DNA from 4 places in the Halanaerobium sp. DL-01 genome. Region 3 is predicted to be linked to each of the others. Evidence: riboswitches for the same ligand, from Rfam matches in the RefSeq annotation. Region 3 holds a riboswitch; each other region holds the start of a gene.
The links. A riboswitch is a leader RNA that binds a small molecule or an ion and turns the genes downstream of it on or off. The one in region 3 is predicted to bind molybdenum cofactor.
Positions count from the first base shown of each region.

Region 1: it holds a riboswitch for molybdenum cofactor, as region 3 does, so the genes downstream of both, wtpA (tungstate ABC transporter substrate-binding protein WtpA) here and DER71_RS11410 (aldehyde ferredoxin oxidoreductase family protein) in region 3, are expected to answer to the same signal.
Region 2: it holds a riboswitch for molybdenum cofactor, as region 3 does, so the genes downstream of both, DER71_RS05480 (4Fe-4S dicluster domain-containing protein) here and DER71_RS11410 (aldehyde ferredoxin oxidoreductase family protein) in region 3, are expected to answer to the same signal.
Region 4: it holds a riboswitch for molybdenum cofactor, as region 3 does, so the genes downstream of both, DER71_RS03815 (substrate-binding domain-containing protein) here and DER71_RS11410 (aldehyde ferredoxin oxidoreductase family protein) in region 3, are expected to answer to the same signal.

Region 1 is NZ_QPJN01000020.1:28,425-31,588, reverse strand. It holds gene DER71_RS07965 (ABC transporter ATP-binding protein) at 1-12, opposite strand, end outside; gene DER71_RS07960 (ABC transporter permease) at 14-814, opposite strand; gene wtpA (tungstate ABC transporter substrate-binding protein WtpA) at 817-1,779, opposite strand; molybdenum cofactor riboswitch at 1,867-1,984, opposite strand; gene DER71_RS07950 (fumarylacetoacetate hydrolase family protein) at 2,183-2,965, opposite strand.
Region 2 is NZ_QPJN01000011.1:20,962-24,125, reverse strand. It holds partial or broken gene DER71_RS12485 (aldehyde ferredoxin oxidoreductase family protein) at 1-867, opposite strand, end outside; gene DER71_RS05480 (4Fe-4S dicluster domain-containing protein) at 868-1,344, opposite strand; molybdenum cofactor riboswitch at 1,360-1,472, opposite strand; gene DER71_RS05475 (M20 family metallopeptidase) at 1,835-3,022, shown strand; gene otsB (trehalose-phosphatase) at 3,019-3,164, opposite strand, start outside.
Region 3 is NZ_QPJN01000054.1:1,789-4,952, reverse strand. It holds gene DER71_RS11415 (radical SAM protein) at 5-1,306, shown strand; molybdenum cofactor riboswitch at 1,421-1,540, shown strand; gene DER71_RS11410 (aldehyde ferredoxin oxidoreductase family protein) at 1,551-3,164, shown strand, end outside.
Region 4 is NZ_QPJN01000007.1:7,822-10,985, reverse strand. It holds gene tsaA (tRNA (N6-threonylcarbamoyladenosine(37)-N6)-methyltransferase TrmO) at 1-476, shown strand, start outside; gene DER71_RS12365 (hypothetical protein) at 745-867, shown strand; molybdenum cofactor riboswitch at 969-1,099, shown strand; gene DER71_RS03815 (substrate-binding domain-containing protein) at 1,229-2,056, shown strand; gene DER71_RS03810 (ABC transporter permease) at 2,121-2,825, shown strand; gene DER71_RS03805 (ABC transporter ATP-binding protein) at 2,812-3,164, shown strand, end outside.

The DNA of each region.
Region 1 (3,164 bases), on a different contig from region 3:
TAATTTCAGCATTTTATCCCTCAGTCCTATCTTCAATAGAACTCATTTTGGTATTAACAAGTCGAAGAACAACAAAAATTATTAAACTTGCTAAAACCATTATAGCAGAAATTGGCTGCGAATATTTTAAACCAAATGAGGTGAATCTTTCATAAATCAACACTGAAGCACTCATTGGATGATAGGCTAAAATAACTACTGCTCCAAATTCAGATAATCCTCTGGCCCACATCATAAGAGAACCAGAAATAATATGACTTAAATTAAGTGGTAGGGCAATTTTAAAAAAAGTCTGAGCAGGTGAAGCGCCAAGACTTCTGGCAGCTCTTTCAAGTCGGGGATCTATAGCTCTAAAACCCTCGACTGCATCATTTAAAAGAAAAGGCATACTAACAAACATCATAGCAATAACAATACCTGCAAATTCGCCAACAAAGCTCAATCCAAAATTACTAAAAAACTTCCCAAGAAAAAATCTATTACCAAATACAGTAAGTAAAGCTATACCAGCAGCAGGATGAGGAATGATAACTGGAAGGTTCATTATTCCCTCAATAAAAACCTTCCCTGGAAAATTAATCCTGGCTAAAAAATAAGCCAGGGGTACTGCTAAAAAAATTGAAACTACAGTAGCAAATAGGGATGCTTTAAAAGTTCTCAAAATTGTACTATATACTTCCCTTTCTTTTACAGTATCTAAAAGCATATTTACACTACTTCCAGCAATTAATTTAAAAATGGGCGCAATCACAAAAAATATTAATATTAAAGATAATATTGTAATTACAAAATTAAAAAGGGATTTCTTAATCATATTTATTCTTCCTCAACAAGCGGTTTTAAATTCTCTGGAATTGCTTTCATATCATTTACTACAGGTGGATTGATAGCTGGCTGACCATTTTTCTCCATTATTTTTTGACCTTCTGGACCGGCCAAAAATTTAATAAAGGCAACTGCACCTTCTCTATTAGGGGGATTGTGCGGAATGGTCAGCCCATAAACCATTGGTTTACCGGTTTTAGTTATTGTTTCTCCAGGTTCCTTACCGGAAACTTCAAAACTGGCTTTTGCATAAAAATCAGCATATTTATTTGTTCTGAGATTTATTTTATCTGAAAGAATTACAAAAGGAGCTTCATGCTGTTTCGCAACTGAACGATAAATAAATATATAGTCCAGCTCTCCTGTTTCCAATAAAGCAAGTAAATCAGCTGATTTAGGTCTTGTATTTTTAGGTGGGCAGTTTTTTCTCAACTTATTATAAAGATTTTCTTCACCGTAATGTAATTCAGCAAGTTTCCAGACCAGCTGACTTCTATAACCAGCAGGATCTGCATCTGGATCAGAATGACCATATTCTACATCATCTCGGAGTAAAATTTTATACCAATTTTCACTATTAATTTCATCCTTATACTTAGAAAGCTCATTATACATAATAACCAGCTCATTTGTAGCAAAATTTAGATACCAATCAGCATAATCAGGCATCATTAAACTTTCAATAACTGTATAATCAGCTGAGGCAACAATATCAGCCTGTCTGCCTAAATCAGTTACTTTTCTGGCTGTTGTTCTGCTCCCAGCTGATTCTCTTACAATATTTGCTGCAGGATATTTATCTTCAAAAGCTTTTTCCATGTCAAGAAAAGGAATACTCAATGATCCGGCATGAAAAATAATTATTTCACCAGAAACTTCCTCAGCCATAACATTATTACCTGCAAAAACAAGACTAAAAGACAAAACCAATAAAACCGCTAATACCTTCTTCATTTTATTAAAAGCCCCTTTTGAGTTTTTTGAATCTTAAAGAAAAGAAGATTAAAAAAAATAAAAATCCGATGTTAAATAAAAATAAAGAGATAGGATTAAATGTCTTCTTTCCCAGCCAGGAAGTAAATTAGTTTCCCAACAGACCTATTGATCTTATAATCATAATTTATACCTTAGTTTTTAAGAATTGAAGACTCATATTTTGCTTTTTTAATTATATCCTATTTTTATGTCTAATTCAAACCGTGCATTTAATTATGCAATCAGTCAGGAATTAAATTTTCTGCATAAATAATTGGATTTTAATGTGATTCTGTATTTTGCAAATCATATTAAAGTTTAACCAAAAGAAGACAGGCTAGATCAGTTTCTTTCACTTTTTAAAAATCTAATTTCACTATTGTTACTTCACTATATTTGTTATTCTTCCTATATTTTCTATCTCTACTTCTATTTTATCTCCAGATTTTAGAAATATTGGAGGTTTCTTATTATATCCTACCCCTTTTGGAGTGCCTGTTAAAATTACAGTTCCTGGATTTAGGGTAAAGTTTTTCGAACAATAACTAACTAATTCTTGAATATTAAATATCATGTTAGATGTATTAGAATCTTGCACAATTTGGTTATTTAATATAGTTTTTATTTCACAATTATTAGGATCAGTCAACTCAGTTTCTATCCAGGGACCAAGCGGACCAAATGTATCAAAAGATTTACTGCGAGCCCACTGTGAATCAATTTCAAACTGACAATCTCTTGCAGTTATATCATTGGCACAAGCATAACCAAATATATATTCATTAACTTCATTAACAGAAATATCTTTAGCCTCTTTCCCAATAACTACCGCTAATTCACCTTCATAATCTGTTTTATTTGGAGCTATACTGGGAAGAACTATCTTCTCTCCATCCCCTATAATACTTGTAGTAGCCTTTAAAAAAATTAGAGGCTTTTCTGGGAGTTTTTCATTTAGTTCTTTTGCATGTTTTTTATAATTTAAACCAATACCAATAATATTAGGCGGATTTATTGGAGCTAAAAATTCAACTTCTTCTTTGCTAAATTTATCATTAATACTATAATCGTCATCAAAAATGTTCCCTTCAATTTTATAAACATAATCATCTACTAATTTGCCGTAAAATTTTTTGTTGTTATTTTGAAATCTTACAATTTTCATTATATTACCCCTCTTTTTATAATATTTTTTCGCCTTTAAGAACTCGAAGACCAATTTCCATTTCCTCATCAGCATCATAAGTTTTAGGCATTTGCTTTTTACCCCCCTATAATTATTATCAAAAGAAAAGCTACTAGAAAAATATATACTAATGACGTGAAAAAAACTGCTAATATAATGCTCGACAGCGTGGAATCGC
Region 2 (3,164 bases), on a different contig from region 3:
AACATACTTTCCCGGAAATTTCTTGTCGGTAAATTCCCGTTCTCATTGATTACATTTACAAGACTGGCAGTTCCTAAAGCAGCAAGTCCTTCACCTGTTAAACCCTGTTCATTTATTTTTTTCTTGACCTCAAAAGCTGTTTCCATAAACTTTTCTTTATTATCTACCTGTATGCCTTTTTTACCTCTCACAACAACAGCTTTAAGATTTTTCGAACCCATAACAGCACCAACACCGGTCCGGCCGGCCGCCCTGTCGCGGTCATTCATTATATTAGAAAATAACACCTGATTTTCTCCAGCCGGGCCAATATTCAGAACACGGGCTTCTTTATGTGTTTCCTCTCTTAACTTAGTATCTGTTTCATATGTGTTTTTACCTTATCCAGAAGAAATATTAAAATTATATTATCGCAACTCTTAACTTAGTATCTGTTTCATATGTGTTTTTACCCCAGAGGTGTGATGCATCACGTATTTCCACTTCTCCATTATCAATCCAGACATAGACAGGTTTATCAGCTTTACCTTCAAATACAAGCATATCATAACCTGCATATTTTAGCTCTGCGCCCCAGTAACCGCCAGTATTTGATCCAGTAATCCCACCTGTTAGAGGTCCTTTTGTTACGACATCCAATCTTCCTCCAGCATTAGCCATTGTTCCTGTTAGTGGACCGGTTGCTAAAAAGAGTTTATTTTCCGGACTAAGCGGGTCTATATCAGCAGCTACTTCATCATAAAAGTATTTTACCGCAAGACCTCTTGCTCCTATATAATTCTTTGCTAATTTTGGATTTAATTTTTCTTCTTTTACATTTCCATGAGTAAGGTCAATTCGCAAAAATTTTCCTGTATAGCCTTTCATTTATAGCTGCCCCCCTTTTAAAACTTTTCTGATTTCTTCAGCAGCACTCCTGCTTCTTGCTGTGTCAAATTCATCTGTTTCTTCATAGCTCAGTGCACCAGCAGAACAGATGTCAACACAGGCAGGTTCACCCTTACATAAATCACACTTTGTTACTACACCCCTGCCGGGAACATCTTTTATTGCCCCTACCGGACAGACACTTACACACATATGGCAGCCAATACATCTGTCTTCATTGATTACTACTGCCCCTGCCTCATTTCTGCCAATAGCGCTGGCAGGACAGACATCCATACAGAGTGGGTCCTCACACTGTAAACAGGTAAGAGGAACGGTCACCATCTCCTCCGGAAAATAAACTGCTTTGATAAGTGCCCGCATCGGATTAAATTCTCCTTCTTTTGTCATTGAGCACACCAGTTCACAGTCACGACATCCAGTACATTTTTCAGGTTCGATAACAATTTTTTTCAACTGTAAATCCCCTCCCTTTATATTTTATATCCTCCTTTGCACAATGGCAGGCCATAGAATTACTCCTATAACCCTGACGCCTGAGCCGCCTAAATATAGGTGGAGACAGGTCGGAAGAAGATTGTAAACAGCTTAATATTTAAATTGATATTTAAAAAATTATAATATTTGCCTTTTTATGTTTTTTGTGTTTATAAATATTTTTCTACAAATATATTTCTATAAAAATTTAAAAATACCTTTTAAAATTAACTAATTTTCATACAATTTGTAAAATTTTCAGTTCTTTAATAAATGTTATGAAATCTAAATAGCACCGATTGAATCATATTATCTCTTTAATTTTTAAAAAAATTATCAGATTAACTGGATTTTAAACATGATATCAGATAAAATTTATATAAATCAACTACATATATATAATTCTGCTGTAAAATGTGGCTGAAAAATACTGATTTGTAAAAAAATTAAAATTAAGGGTGAATAAACTATGAATAGCAATTCGGATTTAAAAAAACTTCGGGAATCTCTTTTTTCTGAAATAGAAAATTTAAAAGAAGAAGCCTTTTACATCAATGATTATATTGCTGAAAATCCTGAATTAGGTTACAGAGAATACAAAGCTGCCTCTCTACTAACAGAAATTCTTGCTGACCACAATTTTAGCATAGAAAAAAATCTCTCAGGTATCGAAACTGCTTTCAGGGCCAGCTATAATTTTAATGGAGATGGACCGACTATTGCTTTTCTCTGTGAATATGATGCACTGCCGAATATAGGACATGGCTGTGGACACAATATGATTGCAGCAATGAGTACAGCTGCCGGAATTGCTTTAAGTAAACTGAACATAAAAGGAGGTAAAATTGTAGTTATCGGCTGTCCGGCTGAAGAAACAGGTGGAGCTAAAGTACAGATGACAGAAACAGGTGTTTTTGATAATATAGACTGTGCAATGCTTCTCCATCCTTCCAATATTAATCAGGTCTATTCTACAACACTGGCAATAAAAGCAATTCAGTTTAATTTTCATGGTCAAACTGCTCATGCTGCTGGAGCTCCAGAGAAGGGCATAAATGCACTGGATGGAGTAATACAGTTTTTTAATGGCATTAATGCACTGCGAGAACATTTGCGGGATGATGCTCGGATACATGGTATTATTACAAATGGTGGAGAAGCTGCCAATATTGTACCCGATGAAGCCGAAGCTCAATTCTACTTCAGGGCCAGAGATAAAAAATACCTGCAGGAAATTATCAAAAAAGCGGAAAATACTGCTGAAGGAGCAGCTTTAATGACAGGATGTAAAGTCGAATGGAAGGAATACGAAAATCCCAATGATGATCTCAGACCAAATCGGATGCTGGCAGATATTTTTGAGCAGAGTATGAAAGAAATCGGAACCAATAAAATAGAACCAGCAGCACACCACTACGGATCATCAGATATGGGAAATGTGAGTCATGTTATCCCTGTTATTCACCCATATATTAATCTGGGCAGTGAACTTACAGGACATACAAGAGAACTCGCAGAAAAAACCACTACTAAAGAAGGTCATACTGTTTTGATAAATGGAATAAAAGCTCTGGCATTAACAGGACTTAAAATTTATAGTGACAGGCAAAAATTAGAAAAAATAAAAAAAGAATTTAAAAAAACCTGCTCTAATTAAAGCAGGTTTCGCAAAAATAAATATACTTCTTCTGGATTATTTAGATAATATTCAGCAGATGTGTGTAAATCACCACTATTTTTTACGTAAATACTCAATCCTTTTTCAATTACAGCAAACGCATCTTCATCAGTCCTATCAT
Region 3 (3,164 bases):
CAGATTGGATTTTTTAGTAAACAACCCACAGTTTTGGAGAACTAATGGTGCAGGTGAAGAACTTCCGGAAAATTTAGAAGTTGAACTGAAAGATGGTAAATTAAAAATACCTGTAAAAGTAAAAGAAAAACTTGGTCTTGATGAGGATACTGCTGTTAAAATTAAGCTTGGTGCAAAAGGTTTTTATTTAGAGAGAAGTGACCCTCTTTTGACTAAGGTCTATATTGAGCCGACAAGTGACTGTAATTTGAACTGTAAGACATGTGTAAGGCACTCCTGGGATGAAGAAATGGGTCATATGGATTTTGATGTCTATAAAAAACTTATTGATGAGTTAAAAGAGTTCAAGCATTTAGAGAAAATTGCATTCTGGGGAATTGGTGAGCCAACTTATCATCCTGAGATTGCTGAGATGATTGCATTAGCCTCAGAACTGGGTGTCAAAACTCAGATGATTACTAATGCTCTACTTTTAGATGAAAAGAAAGTAAATGCTGTCTTAGATGCTGGGTTGGATAGTATAGTTGTTTCAGTTGATGGAACTTCACCTGACACAATGGCAGATATTCGCTCTGGTGCGGATCTGGCCCGGGTTATTGAAAATGTTAAAAGATTTCGCAGCTTAAGAGATAAGAAAAAGCTCGAAACAGAAATTGGTATTGAGTATGTGATTATGAAATCAAATGTTGATGAGCTTAAAGAACTGCGTAAATTAGCTTATGATCTCGGAGCTTCTTTTATCTTTTTGACAAATTTGCTGCCTTATACAGAGTCGATGACTGATGAAATTCTCTATTCATTTTCGATAAGCCGTTCTCAACCTGAAAAAAGAACACATCACAGACCTGAAATATATCTACCTCCTACTGATTTGAGAGAAGATATTATTAAAGATATTGCTGCTATTGGTGGGAAATCAAGTAATATTAGTACTACACAGGTGCCTTTCAATCCACATCAAGGTTACTGTAAATTTGTAGAAGATGGGTCGATTGCGGTTAACTGGCGCGGAGAAATCAGTCCCTGTATTGCTTTAATGCACAGCTATGACCTTTATATTAGAGAAAGAAAAAAGCATATTAATAAATATGTTTTAGGAGATATTGGGGAAGAAGATTTAAATTCAATCTGGTATAGTGATGAATTTAAAAAATTCAGAAAAGATGTAAAGAAATTTCCTTTTTCCGATTGTACTCAATGTTCTGGATGTGAGATGTCAAAGGAAAACGAAGAAGATTGTCATGGAAATGAATTCCCGGTCTGTGGAGACTGTTTATGGGCCAGAGGAGTTATTCAATGTCCCTAAATTTATAACTTAAATTTATATTCAATATAAGTTTAGGTTTTAATAAATAAAATATTCACAAAAATATAAATTTTTCTAAAAATTAAGAAGGATTTTGGCTTTTGATATTTAATAAGTATAATATACCTTCGAGTTATTTTGCCTAAAGAATTTTTCCACGGCATTTTAACCGCTGGGTTGATAAAGAAATGAATCAGCCTCCCGTGCTTGGAAAGAAGAGTAAATCTAAGGAGGTATAACATCAATGGGTAAAATTTATGAGTACAATGTTTTAAGAGTTGATCTTACAAATGAGGAGATCAAAAGAGAGAAAATTGCTGGAGAGAAAGTTAAGAATTTTTTAGGTGGTCGTGGACTTGGATCAAAAATTCTTTATGATGAAATAGATCCTACTATCGATGCTTTTAGTCCTGAAAACAAATTAATCTATGCAGCAGGATTATTAACAGGAACAGCTGCTTCAACAGGCGGCCGTTATATGGTTATTACAAAAGGACCTCTGACAGGTACAATTGCAAGCAGTAACTCTGGTGGATTTTTTGGTGCAGAATTAAGATTTAGCGGAAATGATATTATAATTTTTGAAGGTAAAGCAGAAAAGCCGGTTTACCTTTCTTTAAAAGGAGATAAGGCTGAACTTAAAGATGCTTCTCATCTATGGGGTAAAGGAGTTTATGAAACAACAGATGTATTGATAGAAGAATTTGGCGATGAAAAAGCAAGGGTTAGCTGTATTGGGCCTGCTGGAGAAAACCTCGTTAAGTTTGCTTCTATAATGAATGAAAAAGACCGTGCTGCTGGTAGAACGGGTGTAGGTGCAGTAATGGGTTCTAAAAATTTGAAAGCTGTTGTTGTTAAAGCTGAAGAAAAGCAGGTTGAGTACTTTAAAGATGAAATGATGAAAGTTGTAAGAAAACAAACTAAAACATTGAAAGAGCATGGAGTAACTGGAGAAGGCCTTCCTGCTCTAGGTACAAAAGTTCTTGACAATATTATTAACTCACATGGTGCTTATCCTAGAAATAACTTCCAGTATGCTACATTTGATAAAGTTGATGAAGTATCTGGAGAAGCCTTAGTTGAAAAAGGTTACCTGCAGGGTAACAAAGGATGTTATGGCTGTCCTATCCGCTGTGGTAGAGATACTAAACTGCCTAATGGTCAACAGGGTGAAGGTCCTGAATATGAAACAGGCTGGGCTTTTGGTGCTCAATGTGGTGTAAGTGACTTAAATGCTATTGTACAGGCTAACTTCCTCTGTAATGATCTTGGTATGGATACAATTTCTGCAGGTGTAACAATTGGCTGTGCTATGGAATTATATGAAAAAGGTTATGTAGATAAAGAAGAATTTGAAAATGGTCCAGAATTGACATTTGGCTCTTCAGAATCGGTAACTTATTATACAAGACAGATGGCTCTTCGTGAAGGATTTGGAGATCAGATGGCTGAAGGTTCTTATAGATTAGCTGAAGCTAAAGGTAATGCAGAGTTATCAATGAGTGTTAAAAAACAGGAATTACCTGCTTATGATCCGCGTGGAGTTCAGGGCCATGGATTAAACTATGTTACTTCTAACCGTGGTGGATGTCATGTTAGAGGTTATATGATTTCTCCTGAAGTACTTGGTGTACCAGAAAAATTAGATCCTCAAGAACTAAAAGGTAAGCCGGAATGGGTTAAGTTATACCAGGATCTAACAGCTGTTATTGATTCAATCGGAATGTGTCTCTTTACTTCATTTGCTCTTGGTTTAGAAGACTATGCTGAAATTGTCAATGCAGGTACAGAGTTTGACTTTACTCCTGAAGAAATACTAGAAAATGGTGAAAGAATCTATAACTTAGAACGTCAGTTT
Region 4 (3,164 bases), on a different contig from region 3:
GAATCCAGTATATCAGTGGTTCAACTTTTGGAAACAATGGGCTTATATATAGGGATCTGGGTAAAACTGCTGTTACATTTGCAAAAAGAAATGGAGGTAATATCAGATATATTTTAAAAGATGAGAAAGATTTTATAAAGGATAATTATCCAGAGGCAAAAGAACTTTTCAATAAGGTAATTACCCGCAGAGATGGTACAGATACTGAAGCAGAAAGGCTCAAAGAGGTATGGAAAACTATAGCTTTTGAGATTATAGAAAAAGAAGCAGAAAATGTTTTTAACATTTATCAGAATATAGAAATAGATATTCCAGAATATGCACCCATTTTTGAAGATCAATTTTGTGAAAAATGTGGAGAAAAAATTATGGCTTCCAAATCAGTGAAAAATGGTGGTAGAATTTTGTGCAGATCATGTGCAGGAACAGAATATTTCCAAGTTGACGGAAGTGGAATTGTCAGAAAAATCGAATAGGATAAAATTTATTCAGTTAAACTGCTAATGTAAAAAATTTATTTATGACAAAATCTTTTTTTTGCAGCTCTAAAAATAATTTTCTGAAAACTCTATAATATATTTTCTTGTTAAATTAAGACTCATATAGTATAATATAATTGAACCAACAGAGAGAGAAACTTAGTTTGTTTATGTGGTCGTTTTGTTTACTAAAAAGGAACAAAGTAGACGTGTAGCGAGAATGTTCCCTTACCAAAATCCAAAATTAAAGGGAGGGGCATTTAAAATGACAATCTTTAAGTATAAGCAACTTCAAAATGATGTTAAGACAAAAGAAATTGACGCCAGAGGATATGATAAACTTAAAAGCAAAGCTTTAGTTGATTATTACATGAATGGTGGTTATTAAAAAAGAATCAATTGTAAAATGATGTTTTATTTACCGGAGCTGTAAGGCTCCGGTTTTTATTTGACATTAAATAAAAAATTAGGTAAAATAATTATGAGATAAAAATTATATAACTCCGAGTATTTTGTTCCTAAGGATGTATAGAATATATATCTATGGAGAAAATACCGATAGGGTCAGTAGGGAAACATTCTGACCTCCCGGATTGGAAAGGAGTGATGATTTTGTTTGAATTTAATGGTGTAGACCCACCTTTTACCTTCCGGTAAATTATTTATACGGAAGGTTTTTTTATTGTTTTTTTTATTGTTAAGATTATTTATATTTTTAACAATATTCAGAATATAAAGGGGGGTTTCTTATGAACAAAAAATTATCAATTTTTCTAATTATTTTAATGATTACTCTGGTGTTTAGTGGTATGGCGCTGGCTCAGGACAGATTAATTCTGGCAACAACAACAAGCACAGAAAATTCCGGACTTCTCGATGAAATACTGCCTACATTTGAAGAAAAATTTGATGTTAGAGTAGATGTTATTGCAGTTGGTACAGGTAGAGCCATTAGTCTTGCAGAAAATGGAGATGCAGATATTATACTTGTACATGCAAGAGCAGCAGAAGATGCTTTTGTAGAAGCTGGTTATGGTGTTAACAGAAGAGATGTTATGTATAATGATTTTGTTATTTTAGGTCCAGCAGATGATCCTGCAGGAGTTAAGGGTATGGAATCAGCTGTAGCAGCACTTGAAAAAATTGCTAATTCGGAAAGTAATTTTATTTCTCGTGGTGATGACTCAGGAACACACAAAAAAGAGTTAAGCCTCTGGGAAAAAGCATCAGTTAAACCATCTGGCAGCTGGTATATGGAAACAGGACAGGGTATGGGGGCAAGCATCAATGTAGCCAATGAAAAAGAAGGATATATTCTGGCCGATCGAGGTACATTTTTAGCTTACAGTGGAGATATAGATCTTGAACTACTTGTAAGTGGGGATCCGCTGCTGTTTAACCCATATGGAATAATTCCTGTAAATCCAGCCTACCATACACATGTTAATTATCAGAAAGCAATGGCCTTAGTAGGATATATAACTTCTCAGGAAGGTCAGCAGATGATTTATAATTATACTAAATATGGTGAAAGATTGTTTAATCCATCTGCAATAACACCGGAAAATTTTAACTAAAGATATTTTCTCCAAAATAAATAATATAGTAGTATTATGTTATTATAGATAGAGGTGAAGAAAGATGAACTATATAATAGAAGCATTTCAGGAAGCATGGTATTTAATCATTGGATTTGATAGAGAACTTTTTAATGTGGTTTCAACATCACTGCGTCTTTCTATTACATCAACTTTCTTTGCCTCTATTATAGGAATTCCTGCCGGTATATTTATCGGCAGGACTAATTTTGGACGTAAAAAAATAGTAAATATAATATTAAATACTCTTCTGGGCCTGCCGACTGTGGTTGTGGGAATATTTGTGTATTCCCTTATTTCTAGAAGAGGAATTCTGGGAGAATATGAGATGCTATTTTCTTTTAGAGGTATCATTATTGGTCAGATAATTTTAATTGTCCCACTGATAACTGCTTTAATAAGAAATGCTATTTATTCACTTGATGAAAAGCTCTACAAAACAGCTCTTTCTCTTGGAGCAACAAAAATTCAGCAGTTTAAACTTTTATTACTGGAAGCCCGATATGGAATTATGGGGGCTGTTATTACAGGTTTTGGCCGTGTATTAGGTGAGGTCGGAATTTCTATGATGCTGGGTGGAAATATTAAAGGAGTTACCAGAACAATTACTACTGCAATGGCTCTTGAAACAAATAAAGGTCGTTTTGGATTTGGGCTTGCCCTGGGGCTGATACTGCTTCTTCTTGCTTTTATAATCAATATTGGTGTATATTCTCTGCAGGAGGGGAAAGAATATGAGCAGCGATAAAATTATTTTAAAGGCTTTAAATATAAAAAAAAATATAAAAGGGAAAAATATACTGAATCTGCGGGAGTTTAATGTTTATGAGGGTCAGTTTAATTTTATTATCGGGCATAATGGAAGTGGAAAGACAACATTATTAAATATATTATCTCTTGTAGATGATGATTTTAGTGGTGATCTGATATATAAAAATCAGACTATTGGTCCTAAAACTGATAAAGTTAAGCTCAGAAGAAGATTTTCTGTAATCTGGCAGAATCCATATTTTTACCGAGGTAGTGTAATTTATAATATAAGCCTTCCCCTCAGACTGCGTGGTCTAAATAAAAATCAATATCTCAA